One region of the Streptomyces sp. NPDC050610 genome, then DNA from elsewhere that is predicted to be linked to it. Evidence: riboswitches for the same ligand, from Rfam matches in the RefSeq annotation. Region 1 holds a riboswitch; each other region holds the start of a gene.
The links. A riboswitch is a leader RNA that binds a small molecule or an ion and turns the genes downstream of it on or off. The one in region 1 is predicted to bind cobalamin.

Region 1 (7,234 bases):
ATGAGGCGGCTCTGCATATGCAGTTCGTGGGCGCGGAAGTGATGCGACGCCAGGTCGAGCATCTGGTGGAGATGGCCCGACTGCCGCATGTGTGTATTGAGATCCTGCCCTTCAAGGCCGCTGCCTACCCGGCCCCCTTCGGTGCGCCGTTCGTGGTATTCGAGGGTGCCGTGCCTGAGCTGAACACTGTCTACGTGGAGCACCCCATCTCCTCACCGTTCGTCAGTGGTCAGGCGCAACTTGCCCAGTTCTCCGATGCCTTCAGCCGCTTGAGCGCTGTGGCCCTGCCGCCGATTGACCTGAGAGTCGAACCCGAGTTCCATGTGCGGAAAGACTCCCTCGGGCTCATTCAGCATCTGTTGTACGCGCCGTGAAAGGAATGCCATGCCAGAGCATCAGTGGCAGAAGTCGAGCTTCAGCGGAGGCGCCACCAGTGGTGAGTGCGTCGAGGTGACTGCCGACATCGACGGCCGCATCCGTCTCCGTGAGAGTGAAGCCCCGGGCACCGCACTCGCGACGAGCCGTCCCGCCTGGAGCGCGTTCCTGAGGACCGTCAAAGCCGAAAGCTGAAACGCCGACGCGCCGGCGGAGTCACCCCCCCCCGCCGGCGCGTCGGCCCTCACCTCGAACCCGGAACGATCAGAAGTCGTCGTCGAAGGAGACCGAGCCCTCCACCGCCGTCTGGTACGCGGACGCGCGGCGCTCGAAGAAGTTGGTCAGCTCCTGGACGTTCTGGAGCTCCATGAAGGAGAAGGGGTTCTCCGAGCCGTACACGGCCGGGAAGCCCAGGCGGAGCAGGCGCTGGTCGGCGACGCACTGGAGGTATTCGCGCATCGACTCGGTGTTCATGCCCGGCAGGCCCTCGCCGCACAGGTCGCGGCCGAACTGGAGCTCCGCCTCCACGGCCTCCTTGAGCATGTCGGTGACCTGGCGCTCCAGCTCGTCGTCGAAGAGGTCGGGCTCCTCCTCGCGGACGGTGTCGACGACCGAGAACGCGAAGTTCATGTGCATCGTCTCGTCACGGAACACCCAGTTGGTGCCGGTCGCCAGGCCGTGGAGCAGGCCGCGGGAGCGGAACCAGTAGACGTAGGCGAAGGCTCCGTAGAAGAACAGGCCCTCGATGCACGCCGCGAAACAGATGAGGTTGAGCAGGAACCGGCGGCGGTCCGACTTCGACTCCAGGCGGTCGATCTTCTCGACCGAGTCCATCCACCTGAAGCAGAACTGCGCCTTCTCCCGGATGGAGGGGATCTCCTCCACCGCGTCGAAGGCCGCCGCGCGGTCCTCCGGGTCGGGGAGGTAGGTGTCGAGGAGCGTCAAGTAGAACTGGACATGCACGGCCTCCTCGAAGAGCTGACGGCTCAAGTACAGCCGTGCCTCGGGGGAGTTGATGTGCTTGTAGAGCGTCAGGACGAGGTTGTTCGACACGATCGAGTCGCCCGTCGCGAAGAACGCCACCAGCCGCCCGATCATGTGCTGCTCGCCCGGCGAGAGCTTGGCGAGGTCGGCGACGTCGGAGTGGAGGTCGACCTCCTCCACGGTCCAGGTGTTCTTGATCGCGTCGCGGTAGCGGTCATAGAAGTCCGGGTACCGCATCGGGCGCAGGGTGAGTTCGAAGCCCGGGTCGAGGAGGTTCTTCGCGATCTTTTCGGTCGTCTCGGCAGCCTTCGTCTCGGCCGCGGTCTTCTCAGGGGTGGTGGTCATTACTGGCAGGCCTCGCAGGACTCGGGGTTTTCCAGGGAGCAGGCGATCGCGTCGTCGGGGTCGCTCGCCTGCTGCGGTACGGGGGTGGGGGCGGCCGCGCGCGCCGACTGCGCGATGCGCGTCGCCGGGCGCGAGCGCAGGTAGTACGTGGTCTTGATGCCGCGCTTCCAGGCGTACGCGTACATCGAGCTGAGCTTGCCGATCGTCGGCGAGGACAGGAACAGGTTCAGCGACTGGCTCTGGTCCAGGTAGGGCGTACGGGCCGCCGCCATGTCGATCAGCGAGCGCTGCGGGATCTCCCACGCGGTGCGGTACAGGTCGCGCACCTCGGCGGGGATCCAGCCCAGCTCCTGGATCGAGCCGTTGGCCTCCGTCATCGCGTCCCGCGTCGTGCGGTCCCACACGCCGAGCTTCTTCAGGTCCTCCACCAGGTAGGCGTTGACCTGGAGGAACTCGCCGCTGAGCGTCTCGCGCTTGAAGAGGTTGGAGACCTGCGGCTCGATGCACTCGTACACGCCCGCGATCGAGGCGATGGTGGCCGTCGGCGCGATGGCCAGCAGCAGCGAGTTGCGCATGCCGGTCTTCGCGATACGGGCGCGCAGCGCCGCCCACCGGTCGGCCCACGTCGGCTCGGCGTCGGGGTAGTGGTCCGGGTGGAGCACGCCGCGCGCGGTACGGGTCGCGGACCAGGCCGGGTGCGGGCCGTGGCGCTCGGCGAGGTCGGCGGACGCCTCGTACGCGGCGAGCATGATCCGCTCGGAGATGCGGGTGGACAGCTCGGCGGCCTCGGGGGAGTCGAAGGGCAGCCGGAGCCGGAAGAAGACGTCCTGGAGGCCCATCAGGCCCAGACCCACGGGCCGCCAGCGGGAGTTGGAGTTCCCGGCCTGCTCGGTCGGGTAGTAGTTGATGTCCACGACGCGGTCGAGGAAGGTGACGGCGGTGCGGACCGTGGCGTCGAGCCGCTCCCAGTCCATCTCGCCGTCCGTGCCCAGGTGCGCCGCGAGGTTCACCGAGCCGAGGTTGCAGACGGCCGTCTCGCCGTCGTCGGTGACCTCCAGGATCTCGGTGCACAGGTTGGAGGAGTGCACGACCCGGCCCGGCTCGGCGGTCTGGTTCGCGGTGCGGTTGGCGGCGTCCTTGAACGTCATCCAGCCGTTGCCGGTCTGCGCGAGGGTGCGCATCATCCGGGCGTAGAGGACCCGCGCCGGGATCTGCTTGACGGCCCGGCCCGCGGCCTCGGCCGCGCGGTACGCGGCGTCGAACTCGTCGCCCCACAGGTCGACCAGCTCGGGCGCGTCGGCCGGCGAGAACAGCGACCAGTCGGCGTCGGCCTCGACGCGGCGCATGAACTCGTCGGGGATCCAGTGCGCCAGGTTGAGGTTGTGGGTGCGCCGGGCCTCCTCGCCGGTGTTGTCGCGCAGTTCCAGGAACTCCTCGATGTCCGCGTGCCACGTCTCCAGGTAGACGCAGGCCGCGCCCTTGCGCCGGCCGCCCTGGTTGACGGCGGCGACGGAGGCGTCGAGGGTCCGCAGGAACGGGACGATGCCGTTGGAGTGGCCGTTGGTGCCGCGGATCAGGGAGCCGCGGGAGCGGATGCGGCTGTACGAGAGGCCGATGCCGCCGGCGTGCTTGGAGAGCCGTGCGACCTGGTGGTAGCGGTCGTAGATCGAGTCGAGCTCGTCCAGCGGGGAGTCCAGCAGGTAGCAGGACGACATCTGCGGGTGCCGGGTGCCGGAGTTGAAGAGGGTGGGGGAGGAGGGCAGGTAGGACAGCGTGCTGGTGAGCCGGTACAGCTCGGCGACGTCGTCCAGGGCCCGTACGGATCGGTCCTCGGCGAGGCCGCACGCGACCCGGAGCAGGAAGTGCTGCGGGGTCTCGATGACCTGCCGGGTCAGCGGGTGGCGCAGCAGGTAGCGGCTGTGCAGCGTGCGCAGCCCGAAGTAGCCGAAGCGGTCGTCGGCGCCGTCGGCGAGGGCCCGTTCCACCAGGGCGTCGAGCCGGGCGGCGTGGTCCGTGACGAACGCGGCGGTCTCGTCCGCGATCAGCCCCTCGCGGTGGCCGGTGGCGACGGAGGCGGAGAAGGAGAGCGCGCCCTGGCCGGCCGCCTCGTCGGCGATGGCCCGGGTCAGCAGCCGCGCGGCCAGCCGGGAGTACTCGGGCTCCTCGGCGATCAGGCCGGCGGCGGCCTCGGTGGCCAGCGACCGCAGTTCGGCCGCGTCCGAACCGGGATGGCGGCCGCGCAGCGCGGCGGCGGCGACCTTGCCCGGGTCGGTGGCGGGCAGATCGGCGGTGAGGTCGGTCAGGGTACGCAGCAGCGCGGTACCCGGGCCGTCGGACGCTACCTCTGAAACCGGATCGGCGGGCGCGATGGTCACGGTGTGGCTCTCCCTCGCTCGGCAGGGGGCCAGGAGGGAGGGGGCGACGGGCGCGTACGGGCGCGACCCGGAAAAGGGCACGCCGCACCGCGTCCACCGGCCCAACCCGCGAGGCCCGGACGTATTCGACGCCCAGGCCGGGTATGGCGGCTCGGCCAGGGGCGTGCTCTCGGCAGGTCATCGGACTCATGGGTACGTAAATGCGCACACATACACCGTTGCGGGACAGTTCCGGATTCGCACCGGATTCCCCTGCGACGACAGCGAGCATGAGCATACATCTTGTGCTGGCGGTCGCACGCACCCCCACATCTTGTGTCGCTCTCCGCAGGAAGTGGGGTGAATGTGCTAGTGGCGCCGTCGCGCTTCCCCCGCGATTCTGCCGGGTCCCCACCGCGTTTTCGCCGATTTTCCGCCATGCGCGCGGGCCCCGGCCCGCTGCCTGCGCATGACACGAGCCCCGGTTTTCCCTGCTGCAACAAGCGTATTGACGTCTGGTCCCGCGCCCGATCCGTTGACCGTCCACCGTCGGCGGAGTTGGCTCGTCCGCGGCGGCGGGGACCGGACGCGAGAGCCACGGGCAAGCGGCACCCCAGGAGGGGACGAGATGGGCAAACGCACCCGCACAGCCGTCGTCGGGACAGGGATGTGCGCGCTGGTGCTGCTGCCGGTGGCGGCCGCCGCCGCCTGGCCGGAGGCGCCGCGTACGGAACGGATCGCCGCCGCCGCCTCCGACGGCGCGCGGCCGGCCGGTTCCTCCGGCGGCGCGGCCGTCTCCGCGGACGGCCGCTACGCCGTCTTCGCCTCGGACTCCGCGGACCTGGTGCCCGGCGACACCAACGGCCAGGCGGACATCTTCGCCAAGGACCTGCGGACGGGCGGGGTGGAGCGCGTCACCGTCGCCGCCGACGGCACGCAGGCCGACTCCTGGTCGGCGAACCCCGCGATCAGCGCGGACGGCCGCTACGTCGCCTTCTCCTCGGCGGCCGCCAACCTCGTGCCGGGGGACGCCAACGGCGTGGACGACATCTTCGTACGCGACCGCCGCACCGGCCGCACCGAGCGGATCACCGGCGACGGCGCCGACGTCTCCGACGGTACGGGCGGTACGGGCAGTACGGGCGGTACGGGCAGTACGGGCAGTACGGGCAGTACGGGCGGTACGGGCGCTACGAGCGCCGGAGCGGCCCGCGACGTGCGGGCGTTGGGGATCAGCGCCGACGGCCGCGTCGTCGCCTTCGCCTCCGGCCGCGACGGCCTGGCGCCGGGCGGCGCCCACGGCGTGCGGGACGTCTTCACGTACGACCGGCGTACGCACGTCACGCGGCGGGCGAGGGTCGCGAGCGACGGGACCCAGGCGGGCGCGGCGACCGCCTGGACGGTCGTCGCCGCGGACGGCAGGCGCATCGCCGTCACGCCACGGGCCCCCTACCGCGGCGCCGGACAGTCGCCGTCGCCGGCGTTGGACGCCACCGCACCCACGGTCGCCAAGTCCCGCGAGCGCTCTTCCTATGTGCACCATCCGAGCACCGGAGGACGCACCGCCGTCCTCGACTCCGACGACAGCCGTCTGGCGCCCGATGACAGCCGCTCGGCACCTGGCGACAGCGGCTCGGCGCACGTCGACAGCGGCTCGGCGTCCGGCGGCGCCCATGGGGCCTCGGACGTCTTCATCCGGAGTCTCGGGGAGTGACGAAGACCGACGCCGTTCACCCCTTGGCCGCCGGGCATGGCACGGGGTAGGACACGAGCCTCGGTTTCCCCTGCTGCAACAGGCGTATTGCGGTCCTGTCGACCGTCCCATGCGTTGACCGTGTACGGCCGACAGAGTTGGCTCGGCGGCCACGGAAGAGTCTCGGGAGGGGAGAGCCGGAATGGACGTACCCGGGCACTTACTCGGACGCGCGGGCGTCATCGGCCCGGCCGCCCTCGCACTCGCCCTTCCGGCCTGAGACGACCACTTGGTGCCCGGGGACACCAACGAAGCGCAGGACAGCTTCATCCGGCACGTCAGATTCTGAACTGGGGGAGACGCGAGATGGGCAGATCCAAGCGTGTAGCCGTTGTGGGAGCCGCGGTCTGTGCGGCCGCGTTGTTGCCGGTGGGGGCGGCCTGGGCGGGGCCCGGTGCGCCGCCGCACACGGAGCGGGTGAGCGTCGCGGCCGACGGGACGCAGGCCGACGCTTACTCCGCCACCGAGACGATCTCCGCCGACGGGCGGTACGTGGTCTTCAGCTCGGCCGCCGCCAATCTGGTGCCGGGCGACACCAACGGCGCTGCCGACATCTTCGTCAAGGACCTGCGGACCAAGCGGGTCGAGCGCGTCAGCGTGGCCACCGGCGGCGCGCAGGCGGACGCCGCCTCGTCCGAGGCCTCGGTCAGCGCCGACGGGCGCTATGTCGCGTTCACCTCCGCGGCCGCCAACCTGGTGCCCGGCGACGACAACGGCGCGGAGGACGTGTTCGTACGCGACCGGCACACCGGCCGTACCGAGCGCGTCAGCGGCGGCACGGTCGCCGGCACGCCGAGCCCCGACGCCTGGAGCCCGTCGATCAGCGCCGACGGCCGCGTCGTCGCCTTCGGTTCGGGCCGCACCGATCTGGTGCCGGGCGACACCAACGGGGAGCAGGACGTCTTCGCGTACGACCGCGGTACGCACACCACACGCCGGGTGAGCGTCGCGACCGACGGCACCCAGGGCAACCTGTCGTCGTACTTCCCGGTCGTCAGCGGGGACGGCCGGCACGTCGCCTTCTACTCGAAGGCGTTCAACCTGGAGCCAGGCAAGCCGGCGCGGCCGGAACCCGGCGGGCTCGGGATCGCCAAACCGAGGGAGTACCCCTCCTTCGTCCACGACCTGCGCACCGGGCGGACCCAGGCGCTGACGGTGAGCTGGGAGGGGAAGACCGCCGGGGGCCGGGTCACCTCGCTCAGCGCGGACGGCCGGTACGCGGTCTTCGGCAGCTACTGGCCCAACGTGGTGAAGGAGGCTCCGCTCCGCGAAGGGCGGGTCTACGTCCGGGACGTCCAGAAGGGGGCCACGACCCTGGAGTCGCTGGCGCCCGACGGGAGCCAGGCCGACAGCGCCTCCTACGGGGGGAAGCTCGCCGACCACGGCCGGCTGCTGTTCTTCCACTCCTCGGCGGCCAACCTCG
Region 2 (7,234 bases), on a different contig from region 1:
CGTATGCCGCACGAGGTCGGTCCGCGCACCGACAGCGCCGTCCCGGCCGATGGGATGGACGGCAACGCTGCCGGAACCGTAGTTGGCGCTCAGCAGATGGCGGCCGCCCGGATGGAGGGAGAGATGACAGGGCGCCGCGCCGCCGGTGGGCTGCCGCCCCAGCAGCCGCGCCCCGCCGTCCGCCGAGAGCCGCACGGCGCTCACGCCGCCCTCGTCCTGCTCGTCGACCGCGTACAGCGTCCGCCCGGACGGGTCCAGGGCCAGGAAGGAGGGGTCCGCGACGCCCTCCAGCACCCGCGTCGAGGTGAGCCGGCCCGTGTCGCCGTCGTAGGCCGCGAACCCGATCCCCCGCCCGCCGCTGCCGCCCGACGTGTACGTGCCGAGGTAGCAGGGCCGCCCGCTCGCGCCGCCGCCCCGCCCCCGTTCCGCGGCCGCGGCCAGGTCGGCCGGCCGCGCGGCCCGCGCCGTACCGCCGCTCGCCACCGCCCCCGCGACCGCGCCGGCGGCGACCGCGCCGAGCAGCCGACGGCGGCCCATTTCCACTTCAGCACCCATGCCCGCACCTCCGGGTCCGTGGACATCCAGCGATATCCAGTCACTCGAAGCCACAGTGGCCCCGGCCACCTTGCCGATCAAGAGGCCCGGCGCCCCGCGCGGCCCCCGCCGACGGGCCGTCAGAGGGGGCCGCTAAAGAGGGTCATTCAAGAGAGCCGTCGGGGGGATCGTCACAGGGGGCGCAGGACGGCGGCCGCCGCGATGCCGTCAGATGACGTCCGCCGCGATCATCCCGAAGATCCGCACGACCTCGGCCACGAGCGGCACGTCGGCGGGGAACGCCAGGTCGTCGATGCGGGAGATGGGCGCGATGCCCTGGGAGTTGGTGAGGAAGGCCCCGCCGTACGAAGCCAGGTCGGCGGTACGCACGCCGGACCGCCGCCAGGGCAGGCCCGCCGCGTCCAGCTCCTGCCGGAGCAGCAGCATCGAGATGCCGTCCAGCGCGGGGGCGTCGGGCCACACCACGGTGTCGCCGTCGATGAAGGCGACGTTGGTGATGGCGCCTTCGGCCACGGTGCCGTCCGGGCCCACCAGCAGCGCCTCGTCGAAGCCCGCTCGCTGGACCTGCTGGCGGAAGTAGCCCTGCGCGAAGCCGCCCGTGTGCTTGACGTGGGCGACGGGGCGCTCGTACGGCACGGTGCGCAGGGCCTGCGCGGTGGCCGGCATGGTCGTCGGCGGGCGCACGCTGACCAGCACCGAGGGCTCCGCTTCGGGGGCCGGTACGAAGACGTTGACCCGCACCGACGCGTCCTCGACGCCGCCGAGCGCGTGCCGGATCAGCTCGCGGACCCGGCCGCCGTCGAGGCCGGCGCCGAACAGTTCGCGCGTGGCCGCGTCGAGCCGCGCGAGGTGGAGGTCGAGGCCGCGCACCGCCCGGCCGCGCACCTGCATGGCGGTGAAATGGCCGTAGTTGCTCATCAGCGGGGCGAACAGCTCTTCGGCTGTGGCCACCCGCCCGTCGAGCTCGATCCGGAGGTCAGGAAGATCGGTCATGCCGTCGACCCTACGTGGGGCCCCTCCCCCGAACGGCCGCACGGCGCTGCCCGACGCACCGCATGCCCGTACGACCGTACGACCGTACGACCCGACGAACGGGCGGCAGGCGGCGCGGCCGTACCGCTACGCGGAGGCGGTGCGCGCGGCCGGGTCCCGGCGTTCCGGTCCCGCGTCGGACAGCTCGGACAGCTCGGAAAGTTCCGCCCGGAGCAGGCCGTCGTACACCTCGACCGCCCGGTCGGGGTCCGTGCCCCGCCAGGCGACGAGGTGGTCGGGCCGCAGCAGCAGGCACTCGCCCGCGGGCAGGAAGTCCAGCTCGTGCCGGTGGACCGGGAGCCGGTCCGTTCGCGGCGAGGCGGTCTCCGGGCTCGTGAGGAGGGACCAGCCGGGGCCCGCGAGGTCGATCGTCGAGCGGGTACGGGCCTCGTCGAGCCAGCGGTGGGGAACGCGGGTGCCGACGCGCCCGGCGGGCGCGAACTCGGTGACCGGCTCCGGGTCGTCCGTCGCTTCCGGGCCGCTCACCAGGGCCCCCTCGGTGTGCTGGAACCCCCCGGCGGCCAGGACGAAGGGGTGGGCGAGGGTCGGGTCCGGGGGCGCCGCGAGGTTCTGGAAGGTCGCGATGCGGCGGCTGGACTCGTCGGCCGCGAACCAGCCGGCCGGGCGGCGTTCGGCGTCGTAGCTGTCGAGGAGGGCGGGCGCGGCCTCCCCGCGCAGGACGGCGGCCAGCTTCCAGCCCAGGTTGTGCGCGTCGGCGATCCCGGTGTTGGCGCCGCTGGCGGCGAACGGCGGCATGACGTGGGCGGCATCGCCCGCCAGGTGCACGCGGCCGGTGCTGTAGCGGTCGGCGACGAGCATCTCGGCCTGCCAGGACAGCACGCTGAGGATGTCGAGGTCCGGGACGGGGACGCCGAGCACGGTCCGCAGCAGGGCGGGCCAGTCGCGGTCTGCCTCGCCGCCGGGGCTCATGAACACCCACCGGCGGCGGCCGTCGACGGAGGCGAGCGCGCCGGGGGCGTCGGGGTGGTCGAGCCGGCAGAGGTTGAACTCCCGGCCGCGTACGACCTCGGCGAGGTCCGCGTGGAAGTAGACGTTCACGTTCGGGCCGCCGACGGCTCCCTCTCCGGAGCGGCTGATGCCGAGGGTCTCGCGCACGAAGCCGCGTGCCCCGTCGGCGGCCACCAGATACCGGGCTTCGACGCGGTGGCGGCTGCCGTCCGTACGGTCGAGGAGTTCGGCGCTCACCCGGTCCGCGTCCTGGTCGAAGCCGAGGAGTTCGGTGTCGAACCGCACGGTGGCGCCGGCGTCGACGGCGGCGGCGCGCAGGACGGGTTCGAGTATGTCCTGGGCGATCAGGCAGGGCTGTTCGGGGCTGACGTCGAGGGCCGGGGCGCCGGGCGCCACGGGCTGCCACAGCGGGAGCTGTTCGGCTTCGGCGAGCGTGCGGCCGGCCGCCATGTGGTCGTGGCCGGCGAGGTCGCGGGCGGCGTCGTGGACCAGTCCGGCGAGGCCGAGCTCGCGGAATATCTCCATGCTGCGCACATGGAAGCGGCGGGCCTTGGGCTGCGGCGAGGTGGTCGCGCGCCTCTCCACCACCGTGACGGCGACGCCGTGGTGGCGGAGGACCAGCGCGGCGGTCAGGCCGGTCAGGCCGCCGCCGGAGATCAGTACGTCAGAGGTCTGTGTACATTGTCCACTCATGATGTACAACGTACACCCGATGGTAGGGTTCGAGGAACATGACTTCCTCCGACCGTCGCCCCGCGTCCGGTGGCCTGGTGTGGTTCGACGAGCCCGCACCGCCCCGCCGGACCGAACAGCTCAGCCGCGAGCGCATCGTGAGCGCCGCGATGGACATGGCCGACCGCGAGGCGGCCGGCGAGTTCACCATGCGGGCCCTCGCGACCGGGCTGGGCGTGCGCAGCCCCATGGCCCTGTACCGCTACGTCGGCAGCAAGGACGGACTGCTGGATCTGATGTCCGATCAGGTCTACGGGCAGCTCACCGTCGCCCGCGGCGAGGGCTGGCGCGCGGCGCTGCACACCATGGGCAGCACGGGCTGGGACGCCGTGCAACGCCACCCGTGGTTCGCGCGGCTGGCCTTCAGCCGCCCGCCGCTGGGGCCGAACGCCCTCGATCTCTACGAATCCGCGCTCACCGAGCTCGACCCCCTCGGGCTCGACGCGGCCACCCGCATGCGGTGCGTCGAGACCGTGCTCGGCCAGGTCTTCGGCTCCGGGCTCGCCCTGCTGGAAGAGCGGACCATGCGGGCCCGCGTCGGGCTGCACACCGACGACGAGCTGGAGAAGGCCGTCGAGCCCTACCTGGAGCGGGTGGCCGCCGCGGGCAGGCACCCCCACTTCATCCGCTGGGTCACCGACCCCGGACGGCACGCCCCCGGTCCTCAGCCGTTCGACCAGGTCCTGGAGTGGGTGCTCGACGGGCTCGCGACCGTCGTCGCCCGAGGCGGCTCGGCGCCGGCCTGACCGACGGGCCTCCTCATCTCCGCGTGTACACGCGACGGGACCTCTGCCCGTACACGCGACGGGACCTCTGCCCGTACGCGCGACGGCCGCGCCACCACGAACGCACGTACGGGGGCGGCGCGGCCGGCGCCGCGCCGCCCCCGTCACCGGCCGATCGGCCGGCGTCAGCCCTCCGGCGCCGTCCGGGCCGCCCAGCGCTGCTCGACCTTGCCGAACCGCCAGTACGCGAGCGCCGCCGCCCATACCACCACGAAGAGCCCGACGATGACGAAGCCGACGTTGTCGAGGTCGAGGCCGGAGATCCAGCCGGTGACCGCGTCGTCCATGGCCAGCTTCTCGCGCAGGACGCTCACCAGCTCGATGGTGCCGATGAGGAAGGCGACCGCGATCGACAGACCGGTGATGGTGAGGTTGTAGTAGACCTTGCGGACCGGGTTGGCGAACGCCCACTGGTAGGCGAAGTTCATGAATGTGCCGTCGAGCGTGTCGAAGAGGCTCATCCCGGCGGCGAAGAGCAGCGGCAGGCACATGATGGCGTACCAGGGCAGCCCGGCCGCGGCGCCGCTGCCCGCCATCACCATCAGCGTGACCTCGGTCGCGGTGTCGAAGCCGAGGCCGAAGAGGAAGCCGAGCGGGTACATCTGGCCGGGGCGGGTGATGGAGCGGGTGAACCGGCCGAGCACCCGGTTCATGAAGCCGCGCGAGTCCAGGTGCTCCTCCAGCTCGGCCTCGTCGAAGCGGCCCGCGCGCATGGAGCGGAAGACCTTCCAGATGCCCGCGAGGGCCACCAGGTTGAGCGCGGCGATGAGGTAGAGGAAGGTTCCGGAGACGGTCGTGCCGACGACGCCGAGCGCCTGGTGGGCCGTGGAGTCCTCGTTGATCAGCGTGCCGGCCAGATGGGCGCCGCCCGCGACGAGCGCGGCCATGGCGACCACCACGCTGGAGTGGCCGAGGGCGAACCAGAAGCCCACGGAGACCGGGCGTTTGCCGTCGGCCATCAGCTTGCGGGTGGTGTTGTCGATGGCGGCGATGTGGTCGGCGTCGAAGGCGTGCCGCATGCCGAGGGTGTAGGCGGTGACGCCGAGGCCGACGCCGAACACCTGCGAGCCGACGGTGTAGTGGCTGGGCACGACGAACAGGAAGAGCACGCCGAAGGCGACGACGTGCAGTGCGGCTATGACGGCCAGCAGTCCGGCGGTGCGCAGGGTGTCCTGCCGCTGCCAGCGGAACGCGGGCGCGGCGGTATCGGAGCCGGGACCGGCGGGGGAATCAGTGGGGGTGTCGGTGGGCAGGGCCATCCGTATTTCACGCTCCAGCACCTCGTGGATCAGTTCGTGAGATGCCGTGGCCGGTCTCCTGGCTTACGGGTTCAGCTCGCGCTGTCCTCCGCCCGGCCTTCCCGGTCGCAGGCTGCGGCCAGTGGCTCCGTACGGCCGCCGAGGCGGGTACGGAAGGGCTGAGGGCCCCCGATCACAGTGGCGAGGGCCGCTCCGGAATAGGGCCGCGAGGGCCCCTCACCGGTCTTCCCGAACACCACGGCTGGGCTACTTTAACGGCTTCGGCGGTTCTGGCCAGTGGCGGATTTAACGGTTTCGACGCCTCTGACCAGTGGCGGGCCGATGTGACGCACGCGGCTCCGCCGCCCGCGGGCGCACTCGGCGGACTCCGCTCCCCCTCCGCGAACGCACTCGCCGAACCCCTCCCCGCCTTCCACGGGCGCGCTCACCGAACTCCGTCTACCTGCCCAGGGCGATCCCGCCGAAGCCCCGCTCGCCCTCCGAGGCCGCGCGCCACCACTCCTCGGTGGACCGCTGGTCCATGGCCGCCCAGTCCGGTACGGACAGCACTTGCGCCCGGCCGAGCCGCCTGCCAAGTTCCAGCACCGCCCGGCCGATCGGCGCGCGCTCGGCGTCGTACGCGGCCAGCCCGGCGTCGAAGCCGTCGGCGGAGCGCAGTGCGCGCTCCAGCACCGTGGCGTCCTGCAGCGCCTTGACCGCGCCGCCGCCGGTGTGCGGGCGGGCGATGGCGGCGGCGTCGCCGAGGAGGACGAGGCGGCCCTTGGCGTAGTGCGGCACGGCGAGGTCGAAGATGGGCTGCACCAAGGTGTCCTCGGCGCGGGTGCGCTGGACGACCTCCCGCCAGTAGGGCGGGAAGTGCGCGGCCACCAGCTTCTCCTGATGCTCGAACAGCTCGGCGGCGACGGTCCGCGGCGGCGGCATGGTGGGGTCGTCGAGCCGCAGCCCCGGCACGTCGGGGGGCACCGCGTAGAACACCCAGTTGACGGAGGTGCCGCGGCCGGAGGGGCCGGGAATGCGGTACGCGATCATGTGGCCCCCGGGGAACGCGACGGTGGCGGCGTCCTGTTCGGCCCACGCGTCGCGGGGACCCGGCAGCCGGTCTGCCGGCAGCGAGCCGCGCCACGCGAGGTACCCGGCGTACTGGGGCGCGACGTCGGGGTACATCGCGGCGCGGACGACCGAGCGGTAGCCGTCCGCGCCGATCACGAGGTCGAACCGCTCCTCGCCGCCGTCCGCGAGACGCAGAACGGCGCCGCGCGGGACGTCACCGCGGTCCGGGTCGGGTGTCACCGATTCGACGGCGGCGCCCGACCGGTAGTCGGCCCGCTCGGGGACGCGGGCGCGTAACTCCCGCCATAGGGAACCCCAGTTGTAGGAGCGGAAGGGAAAGGGCAGCACCCCGAACTCCCGCCCGCCGCGCGCGTCCGTGTCGCCGAGCAGCCAGACGCGCCGGGTGAGCCGCACCCAGGGCATCGCGGCGTCGACGTACCCGGCCCGCTCCAGTTCGGCGTACCGGTCCTGCTGGACGGCGAGGCCGACGCCCCGGTCCTGGAGCCGCCGGGCGGCCCGTTCGTACACCACGACCTCGGCCGCCCCGGCCCGTACGGCGGCCAGCGCCGCGGCACAGCCGGCGATGCTCCCGCCCACGACGGCCACTCGTCCTCCGCGCACAGCTTCCCCTCATCCCCTCATCCACTCGTCCGGTCGTACCGTCGGACTCCGCTCAGATCATTGACATGAACGGTGCGATTCCTTAGCGTCCTGCCCCACCCAATAGGAAGGTTTCTTAACTTCCAGTGACGAAAGGTGAATTACGCCGCGCCCGGCCATTCCTTCTGAATCCTGCCATTCCTGCCAATCCTGCCGATCCCCCGCCGACTCGGCCGTCCGAGAGGTACCCGC
Region 3 (7,234 bases), on a different contig from region 1:
GCGCTGCCCCGCGTAGGCGGTCATCACCGTGTGGGGCCAGTTCGGGACCAGGCTGGAGTTGATCAGCACCGCGCACCGCGGGACCGGGCCGCCTTCGGCGGCCAGGGCGTTGAGGTCGGCGTCCAGGGCGTGGCCGACACCGATGCTGAGCGCCCCGTCCACCGCCGCTCGCACCCAGGCGCTGTCGACGTAGGCGAAGCGGATGCTCTCGGCCGGCAGTGCGCGGCTGTCGGGCACCAGGTGCGGCAGGCTCAGCGGCTGCAGGCGGCGCAGCGCGTCGAGCCAGTCGGTGACCTTGTCGAACTCGTCGGGGGCGGCCTGGGTGAGGAGGTGGGCCACGCCCGGTTCGCGGAGTACGGCGCGCGCGTCGCCCGCGGTGCGGCGGGTGCGGGCGGCGGTCGTCCGGCGACGGCCGTCGCGCAGCTGCGGGCCGGCCTGGTCGACGGCCCGTGTCAGGCGGGTGCCGTCGCCGTCCAGGAGGATCCGGTCGAACGCTTCGAAGGCGAGCGGTGCGGTGAGGTGGCGGGCTGTCAGCGCTGTCGCGGTACGGGCGGCGAGTTCGGGGTGGGAGGCCAGGCGGCGGGCGGCCGTACGGGCGGCGGAGCGGAACTCCAGGAGCGCGGTGCGGAAGTCGGCGTCCGCGAGGGCCAGGGTGCGTCCGGCGGTGAACGCCGCCGCGTAGGCGGTGTCGAAGACGCCGTGCTGCTGCAGGTAGATCAGCGCTTCGCCGGGTGAGTCCAGCCGGGTGGCCTCGGGAGCGGGCAGACCTTGGGCGGGCTGGGCGGTGAGGGGGCCGCGGTAGAAGGCGAGGGTGCGCTCGCCGGTCTCCAGGCGCTGCGGCAGGGCGACCGCGCCGCTCCGCATCCGGCCGAGGGCCTCGGCCTGCGGGCCGGTCGGGTCGGCCGGCGCCGGGGTGGGTACGCGAAGGCGCAGCTCGTCCTCGGGGCGGGGGGGTGGTGCCGTCGGCAGTGGCCAGGTGCTGGCACACGTCGCCGAAGCCGATGCCGGAGTCCGGCTCGGTGGTGAAGGACCAGCAGGTGAGGGAGGCCAGGCGCAGGCCCTCGGCGGGGGCGGCCGTGTTCAGGTACTGGTCGAAGCCTTCGAGGGAGACCAGGTGGGCGACGTGCCGCCCGCCTGTGGCGGCGGGGAAGCGGTTGGCGACCAGGACGGCGTTGAGTTCGCCCTCGTCCGGGGCGGGGTCATCGCCCGCCAAGGTAGCGTCAGGGCGCCCGCCCTCCCGCAGGTGCGCGAGGTAGCCCATCTCCACGGGCAGCGGCTTGACCGCGTCGAACAGGGGCCCCGGGACCAGGACCGTGGCGCACTGCTCGTCGTACTCATCCGGTCGCAGGCTCGCCGGGTCGAGGTCGGGCGCCGTGCCGGGGCCGAACTCGCCGTTCAGGAACCGGCGTACGGTGCCGGCCGTGACGAGGCCGACGGCATCAGGATCCTCGGGCAGCTCGTCCTCCCGGAACAGCAGCAGCGCCATCCACGGGACCTCGCCCGGCTGTGCCGGGGCCAGGAGCCGGTTCCACGGCAGGCCGGGGGCGTCGAGGTTGATGTGCGCGAGGGTCTGGCTGTAGGCGCCGACGGCATCCGGTACCGGGAAGCGGGCGTTGATGCCGACCGGGTCGATGCTGAAGCGCGGCTGGATGACGTCGAAGGGCTGTGGGGCCGCCTCGATGACGCGGTCGTCGCCGTCGAGGTCCTTGAGGACCTGCCGGTTGTCGATCTGGTAGCGGCCGGCGTGCAGGGAGGGAATCCGGTGGTCGAAGAACCGGGTGCGGTGCTGGGCCCCGGGCGCGCTGGTGCGCGGGCGGGGGCCGGATTCAGGTGCGGTGGTCACAGGACATGCCTCTCAGCAGGACACGGCAGCGGGGGCGGCGGGGCAGCGGGGGCGGCTCGGGCGGGGCACGGCGCGGCAGTCCGGTGCCCGGGCGCGGTGGTGCGGCAGGCGTCGGCCCGCGGTGGCGGCAGGCCGGCGGGGCGGGTCAGCCGGCCGGGACCAGCATCGGCGCGTTGGTGAAGGCGGTGCCCGCCGCGCGGGCGTAGCCGCTCAGGTCCGCGTCGAGGGCGTCGAGGTCCGCGCCGAGGCTCGTGAGGGCCTCGGCGAGAGCGGTGCGGTTGCCGCGGGTGGCGGCGGTGTCGATGCCGTCCTGGATCGCCGCGATGACGCCGCCCGGCCGCAGCGGTACGGGGCCTGTGGCGTCCTCGCCGGCGGAGAGTGGCTGGTTGCCGTCGGGGGCGATCGGGTCGAAGGAGATGCCCTTCTCGCTGATGAACCCGGTGGAGGTGCCGTGGTCCACCATGGGCGAGATCAGCCGTACGCCGATAATCCGGTCGGGGATGAGCCCCTCACCAGGCGCGTCGGCCTGGGTACCCCACAGGCCGTTGGGAACGTTGCCGCGCATCGCGGTGGCGGTCCAGTCCGCCAGGCTGTCCTCGCTGCCGTTGTAGGTGAGCCAGGCGCGCAGTTCGCTGTCCTTGCCCCGGACGCGCATCGGCAGGATGTCCACCGCGTCCTCCTCGATGACCGGGGCGGTGCTGTGCTGGTCCAGATACACCTTGCTGACCGGCGCCTGGGTGTCCGCGGTGAACGTGAACCCGCCGTTGCTGACCAGCCACGGCTTGACCGCGCCGCGAGTGGCGGGGGCGCCCTCGCCCGCGTACCCGGCGACCGGCGTGGTGCGGACCATGTTCTCGGGCGGCGGCAGCATGCCCTGGAAGCCGCCCCAGTCCAGCGCGGGCGCCTCGCTGCGGCGCTCGGCCCCGAAGCCGATGGTGAAGGAGATGAACCACAGGTGGACGGTGGCCTCACCGCCCACGGCGGGGCCCCACACCCGCACGCTGACGCCGACCTCGACCGAGACCTTGACGTTGACGAACCACACCTTGACCGTCGCTGAGACCCCGACCCGCACCCCGACGCCGACGTCGAAGTAGAAGGGGTTCCACTCCAGCAGGGCGTCGATGCGGGCGGTCAGCCAGGCGCGCAGCATCCCGGAGTGGAAGGTGACGTCCAGCGCGCCGCCGGCCATCAAGGACTGGGGCGTGAACGCGGCGTACGCGCTGCCGGCGATGTTGACGGTCGAGCCGACACTCCAGGTGAGGCCCGCGGCCTGCTGCTTGGGGTAGCGGGCGGGCAACTGCCGTCCGGCCGGGATCGCGCCGAGTATCACCGCGAAGTCGCCGGCCTTGGCGTGCTCGCCGAACCAGAACTTCAGACCGATGCCGCCGCGCAGCTTGCAGTTCGGATCGATGAGGAACGTCTTGTCGGTGAACGCGGCGCCGATGCTCAGCTCCCCGGCCGCCGGGCGCAGCGTCGCCTCGATGCCGATCTCCACCCGGGCGATCTTCGAGGTGCTCTTGGTGGGCAACTGCGCGCCGCCGACCCCCAGCAGACTGATCGTCAGGTCCGAGCCGGTCTGGACCAGCGCCATCGCATGGCCCCGGAAAGTCTCGAAGCAGTCGAAGGCCAGACCCGCGGCGAACCACAGGTCACCCTCTTGCGGGCGCACCCAGGGGGCGGGGCCACTGATCAGCTCCCCCAGCACCTTCAGCGGATCGACCTCGTCGTCGGCCCCGATCGCTCCCGGGTCGTCGAGCGCCATCAGGAACGGGAAACCGCTCAGCGCGTCGGCCGCCGGCACCCGCACCCGGCTGTTCCAGCCGAACCCCGCCGAGATTCCGCGTACTTGGAACATCGGCGGACCGAACCCGGTGGCGCTGCCCAGCGAGCCGTAGGCGAACAGCGACGGCTCGCCGCCGTTGTCGGGGATGACGTAGGCGCCCATCGCGGAACCGTTGAACGCCCCGGTGTCCACCAGCAGTACCCCGCCGACCACCGCCTTGTAGGGCGGTGAGGCCGGCAGCGCGGTCAGCGCGCCCGCGATCCGCAGCGGCGGGTTCGCGTAGTCCACGCTCAGGCCGTTCTCACCGCCCGGCGTACCGATCGGCGACCAACCGCGTACCGACGGGGCCTCCAGGATCCGCACGCCCTTGCGTCGCCGAGGCCCGGGGCGGGGGATGAAGACGCCGTTGTCGGTGACCAGGGCCTGCGGGCCACGATCAGCCTCGCGTTCACCGCCGGTACGCCGTCGCACCGCGGGCAGGGCACGGCCCAGGCCGTCCAGGCGTCCGGAGTCGGCCGTCGGCACGGGAGCCCGCCGGGTCAGCCGCAGGGCACGGCCGTCCGCCACCGCCCAGGCCCCGGCCGGCAGCGGCGCCCCGGCCGGGGCACCGTCGACCAGCACCAGCCCGCGGCCCTCGCCCAGGTCGGCGGCGGCCAACGTCCCGGTCACCCGTTCGCCGTCATCGGTGAAAGAGACCCGCACCGGGACCGGGGCGGGTGACGCGGTGGTCATGGCCCGCCCCGTGACCGCGAATTCACCCGGGTCGCATATAGCGCCCTCGACCCGTAAGAGGCCCCCTCGCAGAACCAGCGCCGCGGCACCGTGGTCGCCGAGGACGGACCCCGGAATTTCGACAGCACCTCCCGGGCCCGTCTGATCGAGGAGCTTACGGATATCTTCCACACGTGCTGTCACAGCGCTCCAGCCCTCGAATCGGCGGAAAAGGTGGGAAGGCCCACCCAGGCACCACCCAGGCGCGGGCCCGGAAAGGGCCAGGGCATCCACTGCGAGATCTTAATCAGCACCCCACGGTAAGTGCATGGATGGCTACTTTCGGTTAGCGGATTGGCTGAAAGGTGATACCCGGACAACTCTCCGTGCGGCGGACCAAAGGGATTCGGTCCTTGACCTCGGTCTTTCGTGGTGATTCGCCGAGGGGGTCGGTGGATCATCGGCTCCCTATCGGATCTCACCGTGCTGCTCGACGGCCGGTGTCCGGGCCGATGCCGGGTCCTCGGCGTGTGCGGATGGAACGGCGCCGGTGATCACCATGCCGGCCGGGCTTCGGCCCGTACGGAGCGGACCGCCCGCAGCGCGCCGCACCACCCCTCGGCTGGGTCGACCGGAACTTCAGCGCCTTCGTGCCGTATCCAGTGGTTTCTGCGGACGCGCAGAGGGCGCTCCCGGGGCGGGGCCGCCTGGCGGGCTCAGCCGCGGGCCCCGATCAGCCGTCTGGCACACTGTGCTCACTCAATCAAGGCGGTCAGGGCCAGGAAGCCGGTGCGAATCCGGCGCGGTCCCGCCACTGTGACCGGTCGACCTCTCGTGGGCGCGGCCGGCAGCCAGATACTGTCTGGCCGCCTTTCCGTACCGACCGGGGACGAGGATCCCTCGGAAAGGCATGTACATGCTCCGCACCGGCGCGGTCTCGCGCACGCTTCTGACGTCTCTGCTGCTGCTCCCGCTCGCCGCGTGCGGCACGTCCGGCTCATCCGGCGCGGACAAGAGCGACGACAAGGCGGGCGGTGCGGCCGCCGGTTTCCCGTACACGGTCACCAACTGCGGAGTGAAGACCACGTTCACGCAGGCGCCGAAGCGGGCCGTCGCGCTCAATCAGCACGCCACCGAGATCCTGCTCGCCCTGGGGCTGAAGGACCGCATGGCGGGCACCGCCTATCTCGACGACAAGATCAGTCCCGAATACCGGAAGGCTTACGACTCGGTGAAGGTGCTCGCCGAGAAGTACCCGTCGAAGGAGACCCTGCTCGGCGCGAATCCCGATTTCGTGTACGGCGGCTACGCCAGCGCCTTCGACAAGGGCGAGGGCCGCGACCGTACCGGATTTCAGAAGTCCGGGATCAACACCCGCCTGAACATCGAGAGCTGCGCCAAGGGGCCGATCGGCGTCGACGACCTCAAGACCGAGGTCACGCAGGTGTCGCGGATCTTCAACGTCCCCGAGCGCGGCAAGAAGCTCATCGCGCGGGAACAGAAGGGCCTCGACTCCGTCGCCGCACGCCTCACGGGCATCGAGCCGGTCTCCGTGTTCGTGTACGACTCCGGCGACTCCAGCGCGTTCACCGCGGGCGGCCAGGGGCTCGGCAACGACATCATCCGCCGCGCGGGCGGCCGCAACGTCTTCGCGGACGTCGGCAAGTCCTTCGCCGACGTCTCCTGGGAACGCGTCATCGCCCGCAAGCCCGACGTCGTCGTGATCTACGACTACGGCGGCACCAGCGTCGCCGCGAAGAAGCAGCGGCTGCTGGACGACCCGGCGCTCAAGAACGTCCCGGCGATCAAGAACAAGCGGTTCGCGGTGCTGCCGCTGTCCTCGGCCGTGCTCGGGATACGCGCCGCCGACGCCGTCGACGGCCTCGCCGCGCAACTGCACCCCGACGCGAAGTGAGCGGCGTCCGCACCCGGTGCTTTCCCCTGCTCGTCGCCGTGCTCGTCCTGGCGGTGGGCGCGGCGGCTGTCGCCGGACTCGCCATCGGGGCCGTGGGGATCCCGCCGGGGGAGGTGCTGCGCATCCTGGTCTCCGGTGAGCGCGGCGGCGCGTTCGCGTCCATCGTGTGGGACGTGCGGATGCCGCGCGTCATCCTCGCCGTCGTGGTCGGCGCGGGGCTCGCCGTCGCCGGAACCGTGCTACAGGCCGTGGTCCGCAACCCGCTCGCCGACCCGTACCTGCTCGGCGCCTCGTCGGGCGCCTCCTCCGGCGCGGTCCTCGTCATCGTGCTCGGGGTCGGAGCGGGCACCGCGAGCACCGTCGCGCTGCCGGTGGCCGCGTTCATCGGCTCCATGGGCGCCCTCGTCGTCGTGTACGCGCTCGCGCGGCGCGGCGGCACCATGACGTCCGGGCGACTCGTGCTCGCCGGGGTCGCCGTGCAGTACATCCTGGCCGCGTTCACCAGTCTCGTCCTTGTCGTCTCGGCGCAGGCCGAGCACGCGCGGGCCATCATGTTCTGGACGCTCGGCGGTCTCGGCGCGGCCCGTTGGAGTCAACTCCCTCTGCCTGCCGTCGTGTTGACTCTCGGCACGGTGCTGCTCGTCGCGCTCGCCCGTCCGCTCGACCTGCTGCTCGCGGGCGAGGAGGGAGCCCAGGTTCTCGGCCTGGACACCAACCGCTTCCGGGCCGCCGTCTTCGTCCTCACCTCGCTCGTCATCGGCGTCCTCGTCGCGTTCAGCGGCGCGATCGGCTTCGTCGGCCTGATGGTGCCCCACGCCGCCCGCATGATCACCGGCGCGGGACACCGCAGGCTGCTGCCCGTCGCCGCGCTCGGCGGCGCCGTGTTCCTGCTCCTGGCCGACCTGGGGGCCCGCACCGTCGCCGCACCACAGGAGATCCCCGTCGGCGTCGTCACCGCACTCACCGGAGGCCCCTACTT
Region 4 (7,234 bases), on a different contig from region 1:
CGAGATGAGCCGGGCGATCTCCTCGTGGCGCGCGGCTATGGCGTCCTTGATGCGGGTGACGACCTCGATCCGCTCGTCCAGGGTGCGGCTCGCCCAGACGCCGGAGTCGAAGGAGGCGCGGGCGGCGGCGACCGCCTTGTCGACGTCCGCGCGCGAGGCGTGCGGCACCCGGCCGATGACCTGTTCCGTGTGCGGCGAGACGACCTCGATGGCGTCCCGGCCTGCCGGATCGGTCAACTCGCCGCCGATGAAGAGCTGTCCGTGCTCGATGAGGTCGCTCATGTCTGAGCCTCCCGCGGGTTGGCTTGGCCCCTGCCCGTACGGCCGCCGGTGCCGGCAACCGTTCTGACACTGCATCAGAACTGATACCAGTTCTAGTTATAGTGGGCAATGGATCCGACGCGGGACGCCGTGGGATACGGCCCGGCAGACGACGAACGGCCCGCCCGGCGACGAGACCGGGCGGCCACAGCGAGAGGGGACCCCGCATGGCGCACGTCACGGACCACGGAGGCGGGGTCTGGTCCATCCCCGTCCCCATACCGGACAACCCCCTCGGCCACACCCTCATATACCTCCTCGACACCGACGACGGCCCCGTCCTCATCGACACCGGCTGGGACGACCCCGCCTCCTGGGACGCGCTCGCCGCAGGGCTCACGGAGTGCGGCACGGCCGTCTCCGAACTGCGCGGCGTGCTCATCACCCACCACCACCCCGACCACCACGGCCTCTCCGGGCAGGTCCGCGAGGCGTCGGGCGCGTGGATCGCCATGCACCCCGCCGATACGGACGTGGTGCGCCGCACCCGGGAGACGGACCCCCTCCACTGGCTGGGCTACCTCGTCGACAAGCTCGCCGCCGCGGGCGCCCCCGACGACCACCTCGCCCCGCTGACCGCCGCGCTCGCCGAAGGCCGCGCCCGCCCCCTCCCCGGACACCGGGCCGCACTGCCCGACCGGGCCATCGAACCGGGCGAACTCCTCGACCTCCCCGGCCGCCGGCTGCGCGCCGTCTGGACCCCCGGCCACACGCCCGGCCACGTCTGCCTCCACCTCGAAGAGGCCCACCCCGCCGGCCGGCCCGGTCACGGCCGGCTCTTCTCCGGCGACCACCTGCTGCCCGGCATCACCCCGCACATCGGCCTGTACGAGGGCCCGGCCGCCGGGAAGGGAACGGCGGCGGGCACTCCGGGAGACGCTTCGGCAGGCCCTTCGGCGAGCGCTTCGGCGAGCCCTTCGGTGAGCGCGTCGACGGGCATTTCGCCAGACGCCTCGGCGAGCGCTTCGGCAGTCGTCCCGGCGGGCGCGGCCATCGACCCGCTCGGCGACTACCTCGCCTCCCTAGAACGCGTCGCCGCCCTCGGCCCCGCCGAAGTGCTCCCCGCCCACCAGCACCCCTTCACCGACGCCCCCGCCCGCGTCCGCGAACTCCTCGAACACCACCGGGCCCGCCTCGCCGACCTGCGCGAACTCCTCGCCACCCCCCGGACGCCCTGGCAGCTCGCCGTGGCCATGGAGTGGAACCGCCCCTGGGCCGGCATCCCCTACTCCTCCCGCAACATCGCCGTCTCCGAGACCGAGGCCCACCTGCGGCGGCTGGTGAAGCTCGGCCACGCGGAGGCGGTGCCGGGGAGCGAGCCGGTCACCTACCGGGCGGTGTGAAGAGAGGGGAAGGGAAGGTCCGCTCCGGCCCGTGAGCGGAGCGCGCGGAACCCGCCCGTTAGAGTGTTCTGCACAACTTCATCCCGCCTCGCCACGGGGAAAGCCGGTGCGACTCCGGCGCTGACCCGCAACCGTGAGTGCGGCCCGTACCGCGTGTACGGCCGTACGAGCCGGAGCACCCGCGCCGGGGCGAACAGGCTCCCGGAACCGGACGCGCCCGCCTGGCGGCGGCGCCCGGCCACCGGCACCGTCGAGGTATACGGAGCTGAGCCCGGTGCCACCGCGCGGTCTGGACGACAGTGCGCGGGTGGGCGGCCGTGCACGGCTGTGTACCACCACCGCTGTGTACCACGCTGTGTATCACCCACCGCTGCGACATTCACCGAGAGGCACCGACCCCATGGCCCCCTCCCCCGCCGTCCACGCGCGCCGCGGCGCCGCGGCTCTGGCCGCCGCCGCCCTGCTGAGCGCGGCCGCGGCCCCCGCCGCCTTCGCCGATTCGCCGCCCCCGGCGGCGCCGGGCCTGTACGGGACGACGAACCCGCAGTTCGACGGCGTGTTCCGGCAGTCGCTGGCCTTCCTCGCGCAGGACTCGGCGGGCGTCACGCCCGCCAAGCCGGCCGTGGACTGGCTGGCCGGGCAGCAGTGCGCGGACGGCGGCTTCGCCGGGTACCGGGCCGACACCGGCACAGCGTGCGACGCGAAGAAGGGCGAGTTCACCGACGCCACGGCCGCCGCCGTGCAGGGGCTCGCGACGGTCGGCGGGCGCGGCGCGGAGGTGAAGAAGGGGCTCGACTGGCTCAAGGCCACCCAGAACGAGGACGGCGGCTGGGGCGCGCAGCCCGGCAACCCCAGCAACGCCAGCTCCACCGCGACGGCCATCGGCGCGTACGCCGCGGCCGGCCAGGACCCGGCGAAGGCCGCCGCCAAGGGCGGCAAGAGCCCGTACGACGCGCTGCTGACCTTCCAGCTCGGCTGCGACGCCAAGGAAGGCGAGCGCGGCGCCTTCGCCTATCTGCCGCAGAAGGGGCAGCTGCTCGCCAACGACCTCGCGAGCGCGGCGGCGACGCTGGCCGCATCGGGCAAGGGGTATCTGGTGGAGCACCCGAGTGGTGGGGACAAGGCCCCGAAGCCGCTCGCCTGCACCGATGGCAACGGCAAGGGCAAGGCGGAGAACGCCTCCGCGGCGGCCGACGCCGGGTCCGCCTACCTGGCGGCGAAACTCGCGGGCAACGGGCAGCACCTGGCCTCCGCCATGGACCCCAAGTCCGACAAGCCCGACTTCGGGGCCACGGCCGACGCCGTCACCGCCCTCGCGGCGGGCGGCCACACCGACGCCGCGGGGAAGGCCATGGGGTGGCTGCGGGACGACAAGAACGGCGCCGCCGCCTGGGCCAAGGGCGACCCCGGCAAGCTCGCGAAGCTGATCCTCGCGGCCAAGGCGTCCGGGACCGACCCGCGCACCGTCGGCGGCGACCTCGTACAGCAGCTGAACGCGACGGGCCCGAAGCCGGAGGCGGCGGACTCGTCGAAGAAGGACGCGAAGGACGAGAAGAAGAAGGACGACAGCGGGTTCGGCGTCTGGTGGTTCGTGGGCGTCTGCCTGGTGGCGGGCATCGGCGTCGGCTTCCTGATCAGCGGCCGCAAGAAGAACCCGAAGCGGTGACGGGCGGCCTGCGCCGGGCGTTCGGCGCGGCGCTGCTCGCCGGGGCGCTCGCCGTCCTGGGCGCCGCGCCCGCGCACGCGGACGGCTACCGCTACTGGTCCTTCTGGGAGCGTTCCGGCCAAGAGTGGACGTACGCCACACAGGGGCCCTCTGTGGCGCGGCCCGACGACGGCGACACCCTCGGCTTCCGGTTCGCCGTCAGCCAGGACTCCTCGCAGGCGGCGAAGCCGCGCGGGGCCGCGGGCTTCGGCGCGATCTGCGCGGACACCCCGGCCAAGGGCGGCAGCAAGCGCGTCGCGCTCGTCGTCGACTTCGGCACCGCCGCCGACGCGCCGGACGGGCGTACGCCGCCCCCGGCCCGTACGGCCTGCGCGCGCGTCGGTACGGACGCCAGCGCGAGCGAGGCCCTGGCGGCGGTCGCGAAGCCGCTGCGCTACAACTCGGCGGCGCTGCTGTGCGCCATCGACGGCTACCCGAAGTCGGGCTGCGGCGAGCAGGTCGCCGACGGCGGGAAGAAGACCCCCGCGCCGAGCGGGTCGGACAAGGCCGAGGCCACAGACAAGGCGGACAAGGACGATGGCGGGGGCGGCCCGTCCGCCGGGCTGATCGGCGGCATCGCCGCCGTCGTCGCCCTCGGCGCCGCCGCCTGGTGGCAGGCACGCCGCCGCCGCGGATGAACGACCACCAAGCGCGGCGCCCCCGCGCCCGTACGACGGCGGACCAGCGGAACGGGCCGGTCATGGGCCGCGCCCGTGCTCCTCTGACCTCCCGGAGCAGCGCCCTGCACCCCGGCGCGTGGTGGCTGTGGGCGCTCGGGCTGGCCACGGCCGCTTCGCGGACCACGAATCCGCTGCTGCTGTGCCTGCTGGTCGGGGTCGCGGGGTATGTGGTGGCGGCGCGGCGTACGGACGCGCCGTGGGCGCGTTCGTACGGGGCGTTCCTCAAGCTGGGGCTGCTGGTGCTGGCGATCCGCCTGGTCTTCGCCGTCGTGCTCGGCTCCCCGATCCCCGGTACGCACACGCTCTTCACCCTCCCCGAGGTGCCGCTGCCGGACTGGGCGCGCGGGGTGCGGATCGGCGGCCGGGTGACGGCGGAGGGGCTGGTCTTCGCGCTGTACGACGGGCTCAAGCTCGCCGCCCTGCTGATCTGCGTCGGCGCGGCGAACGCGCTCGCGAACCCGGCGCGGCTGCTGAAGTCCCTGCCGGGCGCGCTGTACGAGGCGGGCGTCGCGATCGTCGTCGCCATGACGTTCGCGCCGAACCTCGTCGCGGACGTGGCGCGGCTGCGCGCCGCGCGCCGGCTGCGCGGCCGTCCCGACCGCGGCGCCAAGGCGCTGCTCCAGGTCGGGCTGCCGGTGCTGGAGGGCGCGCTGGAGCGTTCGGTGGCGCTGGCGGCGGCCATGGACGCGCGCGGCTACGGCCGTACCGCCCAGGTGCCGTCCGCTGTGCGGCACACCACGACCGCTCTGACGCTGGGCGGGCTGCTCGGGGTGTGCGCCGGTACGTACGGGCTGCTGGCCGCGCAGGGCGCGGGGTACGGGCTGCCGGTGCTGCTGGCCGGTCTCGCCGCCGCCATGGGCGGCCTGTGGCTGGGCGGGCAGCGCTCGGTCCGTACCCGCTACCGCCCCGACCGGTGGGGCGCGCGGGCGTGGCTGGTGGCGGGTTCGGGGGTGGCGGTGGCGGGGCTGATGATCTGGGCCGGTTCCTACGCGGCGCAGCCGCTGCACCCCCCGGCCGTGCCGCTGACCGCGCCGGACCTGCCGCTGTGGCCCGCGGCCTCGGTGCTGCTGGGGCTGCTGCCCGCGTTCGTCGCACCGGTGCCGCCGCGCGGGCCGCGGCCGTCGGACGATCCGCGCTTGTCCGGCGATCCGGGGCCGTCGGACGATCCGCGACCGTCGGACGATCCGCGACCGTCCGGCGATCCGCGACCGTCCGGCGATCCGCGACCGTCGGACGATCCGCACCCGGCGGACGATCCACGGCCGTCCGACGATCCCCGCCCGTCGGACGATCCCGAGGGCTCGGCACCCGCCCGCACGAGCCGCCGTACACCGTCCGCTCCGCACCCTCCGGGCGGCGAACCCGGCCCGTACCCGTATGCGAAGGAGGCCGGACAGTGAGCGCGGCGATCCGCTTCGAGCAGGTGTCGGTCACGTACGACAACGCGACGGCGCCCGCGATCCACGGCGTGGACCTGGCCGTTCCCGAAGGGGAGCTGGTGCTGCTGGTCGGGCCGTCCGGTGTCGGCAAGTCGACGATGCTGGGCGCGGTGAGCGGGCTCGTACCGCACTTCACCGGCGGCACGCTGCGCGGCCGCGTCACCGTCGCGGGCCGCGACACCCGCACCCACAAGCCGCGCGAGCTCGCCGACGTCGTCGGCACGGTCGGCCAGGACCCGCTCTCCCACTTCGTCACCGACACCGTCGAGGACGAGCTGGCCTACGGCATGGAGTCGCTGGGGCTCGCTCCCGACGTGATGCGCCGCCGCGTCGAGGAGACCCTCGACCTGCTCGGCCTCGCCGAGCTGCGCGACCGGCCCATCACCGCCCTCTCCGGCGGCCAGCAGCAGCGCGTCGCCATCGGCTCGGTGCTCACCACCCACCCCAAGGTGCTGGTGCTCGACGAGCCGACGTCCGCGCTCGACCCGGCCGCCGCCGAGGAGGTCCTCGCGGTCCTCCAGCGGCTCGTCCACGACCTGGGCACCACGGTCCTGCTGGCCGAGCACCGGCTGGAGCGGGTCGTGCAGTACGCGGACCAGGTGATCCTGCTCCCCTCCCCCGGCGCGGCGCCCGTCGTCGGCGACCCGGCCGAGGTCATGGCCCGCTCCCCGGTCCGCCCGCCCGTGGTCGACCTCGGCCGCCTCGCGGGCTGGTCACCGCTGCCGCTGTCCGTACGGGACGCCCGCCGCAAGGCCGGGCCGCTGCGCGAGCGGCTGGCCGGCCTCACTCCGCCCGCGCCCCCGGCCGGCGCCGGGGCGGACCGCCAGGGCCCTCGGAGTGGGGCGGCGCGCCGCCCGCGCCTGTTCCGCAAGGCGGTCGAGGAGAAGAGGGCCGACGCGCCGCCCGCCGCCGTCACCGGGCTCGCGGTGCGCCGGGGCCGCGTCGAGGCGCTCAGCGGCGTCGGGCTGACCGTGCGGGCCGGGGAGGCCATCGCGCTGATGGGCCGCAACGGCGCGGGCAAGTCCACCCTGCTGCGCACCCTCGTCGGCATGCACGAGCCGGCGAACGGCACCGCGCGCGTCGGCGGGCTCGTACCGCACCGCACCGGCCCGCGCGACCTGCTGCGCCACGTCGGACTCGTCCCGCAGGAGCCCCGCGACCTGCTGTACGCGGACACCGTCCGCGCCGAGTGCGAGGCCGCCGACCACGACGCGGGCGCGGCCCCCGGCGCCTGCCGGGCGCTGGTCGGCGAGCTGCTGCCGGACGTACCGGACTCCACGCATCCGCGCGATCTGTCCGAGGGGCAGCGGCTCGCGCTCGCGCTGGCGATCGTGCTGACGGCCCGCCCGCCGCTGATCCTCCTCGACGAGCCGACGCGCGGCCTCGACTACGCGGCCAAGGCCCGGCTCGTGGAGATCCTGCGGGCCCTGGCGGCGGACGGCCACGCGATCGTGCTGGCCACCCATGATGTGGAGCTGGCCGCCGAGCTGGCCCACCGGGTGGTGATCCTCGCCGACGGGGAGATCGTCGCGGACGGTCCGACGGCCGAGGTCGTCGTCTCGTCCCCCGCCTTCGCCCCGCAGGTCTCGAAGGTCCTCGCGCCGCTGCCCTGGCTGACGGTCCCGCAGGTACGCGCCGTACTGGAGCCGACCGCGTGACCGCGCTGCGCACCCCCGACGCGGCCGGGCCGACTGAGCCGACAGCGACGGCCGACCGGCAGGCGAGGGCGATTCGCCTCGGCCCCCG

Region 2: another riboswitch for cobalamin. It lies ahead of AB0I22_RS11515 (HoxN/HupN/NixA family nickel/cobalt transporter); the one in region 1 lies ahead of AB0I22_RS02845 (ribonucleoside-diphosphate reductase subunit alpha).
Region 3: another riboswitch for cobalamin. It lies ahead of AB0I22_RS14095 (ABC transporter substrate-binding protein); the one in region 1 lies ahead of AB0I22_RS02845 (ribonucleoside-diphosphate reductase subunit alpha).
Region 4: another riboswitch for cobalamin. It lies ahead of AB0I22_RS22005 (prenyltransferase/squalene oxidase repeat-containing protein); the one in region 1 lies ahead of AB0I22_RS02845 (ribonucleoside-diphosphate reductase subunit alpha).

What each region holds. Positions count from the first base shown of each region.
Region 1 is NZ_JBFAIV010000002.1:131,048-138,281, reverse strand. It holds gene AB0I22_RS02860 (helix-turn-helix transcriptional regulator) at 1-374, shown strand, start outside; gene AB0I22_RS02855 (DUF397 domain-containing protein) at 385-570, shown strand; gene AB0I22_RS02850 (ribonucleotide-diphosphate reductase subunit beta) at 640-1,596, opposite strand; gene AB0I22_RS02845 (ribonucleoside-diphosphate reductase subunit alpha) at 1,704-4,079, opposite strand; cobalamin riboswitch at 4,233-4,366, opposite strand; gene AB0I22_RS02840 (hypothetical protein) at 4,687-5,772, shown strand; gene AB0I22_RS02835 (hypothetical protein) at 6,118-7,234, shown strand, end outside.
Region 2 is NZ_JBFAIV010000007.1:160,908-168,141, reverse strand. It holds gene AB0I22_RS11535 (lactonase family protein) at 1-555, opposite strand, end outside; gene AB0I22_RS11530 (aminotransferase class IV) at 763-1,548, opposite strand; gene AB0I22_RS11525 (FAD-dependent monooxygenase) at 1,675-3,249, opposite strand; gene AB0I22_RS11520 (TetR/AcrR family transcriptional regulator) at 3,288-4,034, shown strand; gene AB0I22_RS11515 (HoxN/HupN/NixA family nickel/cobalt transporter) at 4,199-5,332, opposite strand; cobalamin riboswitch at 5,363-5,587, opposite strand; gene AB0I22_RS11510 (FAD-dependent monooxygenase) at 5,771-7,003, opposite strand.
Region 3 is NZ_JBFAIV010000009.1:126,065-133,298, reverse strand. It holds gene AB0I22_RS14110 (hypothetical protein) at 1-864, opposite strand, end outside; gene AB0I22_RS14105 (hypothetical protein) at 977-2,023, shown strand; gene AB0I22_RS14100 (DUF6603 domain-containing protein) at 1,989-4,361, opposite strand; cobalamin riboswitch at 5,090-5,221, shown strand; gene AB0I22_RS14095 (ABC transporter substrate-binding protein) at 5,257-6,255, shown strand; gene AB0I22_RS14090 (iron ABC transporter permease) at 6,252-7,234, shown strand, end outside.
Region 4 is NZ_JBFAIV010000017.1:129,392-136,625, reverse strand. It holds gene AB0I22_RS22015 (aldehyde dehydrogenase) at 1-282, opposite strand, end outside; gene AB0I22_RS22010 (MBL fold metallo-hydrolase) at 489-1,664, shown strand; cobalamin riboswitch at 1,723-1,866, shown strand; gene AB0I22_RS22005 (prenyltransferase/squalene oxidase repeat-containing protein) at 2,065-3,330, shown strand; gene AB0I22_RS22000 (SCO2322 family protein) at 3,327-4,007, shown strand; gene AB0I22_RS21995 (CbiQ family ECF transporter T component) at 4,070-5,449, shown strand; gene AB0I22_RS21990 (ATP-binding cassette domain-containing protein) at 5,446-7,146, shown strand; gene AB0I22_RS21985 (ECF transporter S component) at 7,152-7,234, shown strand, end outside.